Regions from separate parts of the Pseudomonas sp. BIGb0164 genome, predicted to be linked through region 1. Evidence: predicted binding sites of a transcription regulator. Region 1 holds the regulator's gene; the other holds the start of a gene.
The links. Region 1 encodes FliA, which starts transcription of late flagellar genes. Its sites were predicted from a motif close to CTAAAGTTTNNNNNNNNNNNGCCGNTAA; they were not measured.
Positions count from the first base shown of each region.

Region 1 (2,202 bases):
TAACCGTTCACCCCGGCTTGGGCGGCTTCGATGATCTGCTCACGCTTGGCTTCGGCGGTCACCATCAGCACAGGCAGGCTGCGCAGTTTTTCATCAGCACGCACGTGGCGCAGCAAATCGATACCGGTCATGCCCGGCATGTTCCAGTCGGTTACCAGAAAGTCGATGCTCCCGCTGTTGAGGATCGGAATCGCTGTAATGCCGTCATCCGCCTCGACCGTGTTTGTGAACCCAAGGTCACGCAACAGGTTTTTTATGATCCGCCGCATCGTTGAGAAGTCATCAACGATGAGGATTTTCATGTTCTTGTCCAATTCGACCTCCAAGCAGTCTTAAACGCGCCCAGCACCTGGACGCGCCATTTCAATCAACAGGCGTTACACAAAAAGGACTGCCCAGGGCACCACGGTACGAACCCGCGAAAGCGTTGGCTTTCACGGTAGCGTCTGCAGTGTCCCCACACTGCCTGTCAGCGCGCGCGCCACTCTCCCAATCGCCCCCGCAAGCGGGCTGCGCACTGGCTGTGCAGCTGGCTGACACGCGATTCGCTGACCCCCAGGACCTCACCGATTTCCTTGAGGTTCAGCTCTTCGTCGTAGTACAGCGCCAACACCAGTCGCTCACGCTCCGGCAAATTGGCGATCGCGTCCGCCAACGCACCCTGGAAGCGTTCATCTTCCAGGTCACGCGACGGCTCCAGATGTGCACTCGCGCCGTCCTCGTGCAGCCCTTCGTGTTCGCCGTCCTGCAACAGGTCGTCGAAACTGAACAGGCGGCTGCCCAAGGTATCGTTCAAAATCCCGTAGTAATCATCGAGACTCAATTGGAGTTCGGCCGCAACTTCATGATCTTTAGCGTCACGACCGGTTTTTGCTTCAATTGCGCGAATTGCATCACTGACCATGCGCGTATTGCGGTGCACCGAACGCGGTGCCCAATCGCCTTTGCGCACTTCATCGAGCATTGCGCCACGAATACGGATACCCGCATACGTCTCGAAACTTGCACCCTTGCTCGCGTCGTATTTGGTCGACACTTCGAGCAGGCCGATCATGCCGGCCTGGATCAGGTCTTCGACCTGGACGCTGGCCGGCAGGCGTGCCAGCAGGTGATAGGCGATACGCTTGACCAACGGCGCGTAGCGCTCGATCAACTCGCCCTGGCTGTCACGGGCAGACTTCTTGTACGCGTTGTAGCCAGTCGCTGTCATAGCACGGGTCCTGCGCTCGTCTGATGCACCAATCGCTCGACGAAAAACTCCAGATGCCCCCGTGGGTTGGCGGGCAACGGCCAGGTATCGACCTTCTGGGCAATGGCCTTGAACGCCAGTGCGCACTTCGAACGAGGGAACGCTTCATAGACCGCACGCTGCTTTTGCACGGCCTTGCGCACACACTCGTCATAAGGAACTGCGCCGACGTATTGTAAGGCGACATCGAGGAAGCGATCCGTGACCTTGGTCAACTTGGCGAACAGGTTTCGCCCTTCCTGCGGGCTTTGGGCCATGTTGGCCAGCACGCGGAAGCGGTTCATGCCGTAGTCACGGTTAAGCAGTTTGATCAGGGCGTAGGCGTCGGTGATCGAGGTGGGTTCGTCGCAGACCACCAGCAGCACTTCTTGCGCTGCGCGCACGAAGCTGACCACGGACTCGCCGATCCCGGCGGCGGTGTCGATCACCAGCACGTCGAGGTTGTCGCCGATATCGCTGAAGGCCTGGATCAGGCCGGCATGCTGCGCCGGGCTCAGGTGCACCATGCTCTGGGTGCCCGAGGCCGCCGGCACGATCCGAATGCCACCGGGGCCCTGGAGCAGCACATCGCGCAGCTCACAACGGCCTTCGATCACATCGGCGAGGGTGTGTTTGGGTGTCAGCCCCAGCAGAACGTCGACGTTCGCCAACCCCAGGTCAGCATCCAGCAGCATGACGCGACGGCCAAGCTCTGCCAGGGCCAGGGACAAATTCACTGACACGTTAGTTTTCCCGACGCCACCTTTGCCGCCGGTCACCGCGATCACCTGTACGGGATGCATGCTGCCCATTTTATTTCTTTACCTTGTCTTGCTTAGACGCAGGCTACATGGCTTGGCCGCGTGAATCGCTTGCAGACCATCGATGTAGATACATTTCACGGTGTTCATGCTGCCCTCAACCGACCCGTTTTGCCGGGTTGTGGTAAAGGTCAGCGAACATATCGGCCATCG
Region 1 is NZ_JANUEA010000007.1:397,613-399,814, forward strand. Features, by position in the region: gene M2394_RS20530 (chemotaxis response regulator CheY) at 1-302, opposite strand, end outside; gene fliA (RNA polymerase sigma factor FliA) at 470-1,210, opposite strand; gene fleN (flagellar synthesis regulator FleN) at 1,207-2,040, opposite strand; gene flhF (flagellar biosynthesis protein FlhF) at 2,147-2,202, opposite strand, start outside.

Region 2 (2,202 bases), on a different contig from region 1:
TAAAGCGCCGTGAGGTATTGCCAGCGCTCGGTGTGTGGACAGGTCCAGGACTCCTGAGCCGACATCGCCAGGCCGTTGGCCAGCAGTACTGTATTGGCGGGCTGATTCAGCCAGCGACGCAAATTGGGTTCGGCATCGAGCAGCTGCTGGTGGCGCAGCGGGTCATCTTCACGGGCGATGTGCAGGGCCTTGACCAGCAGGCGCTGCTCGGTCAGCAAGAGCGTGTAGCCCTGGGAGACCCAGATCGGCAGGTGCCAGGTTTCGGTCAGGCCGATGCACAGATCCAGCAGGCGCACACCGAACAATTCCTGCTCGACTTGGCGCGCGGACTGCCCCTTGTGGATCACCCGCAGTTCCCATTCTTCCAGGAGCTTGGGGTACGCCACGGCCATTGGCCACAACGGCGACAGGAACAACAGGCTGCCCCAGTGGATGTCCTGCCACAGCCTTGCCAGGCGGCTGGCGAACAGGCCGTTGGCTTGCTGCGAGGCATGCTGGCTCACCAGCAGCAGTTGGCGCAGCGCAACGGGAATCTCGTTGGCCGGCACCGAAGGCAACCGCGCCAGCAGCTCTTCGGCGCGCTTGAGGCCAAGACGGTTGAGCGCCACTTCGAGGTTTTCGGCCGGCTCCGCCAGGCTGCCATGGGTGTGGCTGTTGGCTTCACGCATCACGCTGAGCACCAGCGCGGGGCTGTTCTGCATCAGCTCGGCAATGTCTCGCAACGAACTGCGGCTGTCGCGGATGGCCTTGCACACGCGCTCGTGGCTGGCCTGCGGGACGGGCAGCAGCACATCGTCCAGGCGCTTGATCCAAGCGGCGAGGGTGGTGGGTCTTGAACTTGGGACTGTCGTTTCATTAGCCATGATTGGGGCGCGATCATCACTTGCATTCAACACGCCCGGAATGGGCCGAATTGGCTTTTCGCCTTAACGGGCTATAGTCTGGCGCAGTTTTGCCGATAAGTAGAACAAGAGTTTTCGGCTACACCCAATATGTCCATGAACCCGACGGCGCAAGTACAGATCCCCTATGGCTAAAATTATCGGCATCATCGTCGTCATCGCAAGCGTGCTCGGTGGGTATGTCCTGTCCCACGGTAAAATTGCTGCACTGATCCAGCCTTTCGAAGTGCTGATTATCGGTGGTGCCGCGTTTGGTGCATTCCTGCAGGCCAACCCTGGCTACATGACCATGCACGTGATCAAGAAGTCGCTGGGCATGTTCAGCTCGCGCTTCTCCCACACCTTCTACCTGGATGTGCTGGGGCTGATCTACGAGATCCTCAACAAGAGCCGCCGCGAAGGCATGATGGCCATCGAAGCTGACATCGAAGATGCCGCGGCCAGCCCGATTTTCGCCAAGTACCCGGCCGTGCTCAAAGATGAGCGCATGACTGCCTACATCTGTGACTACCTGCGCATCATGTCCTCCGGCAACATGGCCCCCCATGAGCTGGAAGGCCTGTTCGACATGGAACTGTTCAGCCTCAAGGAAGAGCTGGAACATCCTTCTCACGCCGTGACCGGCATCGCCGACGGCATGCCCGGTTTCGGTATCGTCGCGGCGGTACTGGGTATCGTGGTCACCATGGCCTCCCTGGGCGAAGGCGACCAGAAGGCCATCGGCATGCACGTGGGTGCGGCACTCGTGGGTACCTTCTTCGGTATTCTGGCGGCCTACGGTTTCTTCGGCCCGCTGGCCACTTCCCTGGCCCACGACGCCAAGGAAGAAGTGAACCTCTACGAAGCGATCAAGGCGTGCCTGGTGGCTTCGGCCTCTGGCATGCCGCCATCGCTGGCGGTGGAGTTCGGGCGCAAGGTGCTGTACCCGAAACACCGCCCAAGTTTTGCCGAGCTGGAACAAGCGGTTCGCGGTCGCTAAGTCATGGAAAACAACCAGCCGATAATCATCAAGCGCGTCAAGCGCTTCGCTGCGGGGCATCATGGCGGCGCCTGGAAAATCGCCTTCGCCGACTTCGCGACGGCGATGATGGCGTTCTTCCTGGTGCTGTGGTTGATGTCTACCGCCACGCCTGAACAGAAGATCGCCATCGCCGGTTACTTCAAGGACCCGATTGGTTTCTCGGAAAGCGGCACGCCCTTCGTGATCGACCTGGGCGGCTCGCCGCAGTTGGCGCCCGAGCGCACCATCAACCCCGAGGTCAAGACCGAGACGCCACAGCAGAACATCCCGATCGAGCGT
Region 2 is NZ_JANUEA010000004.1:199,203-201,404, reverse strand. Features, by position in the region: gene M2394_RS12340 (HDOD domain-containing protein) at 1-863, opposite strand, end outside; gene motA (flagellar motor stator protein MotA) at 1,030-1,881, shown strand; gene motB (flagellar motor protein MotB) at 1,885-2,202, shown strand, end outside.
Region 2: the regulator FliA is predicted to act here: its motif matches at 935-962, upstream of motA (flagellar motor stator protein MotA).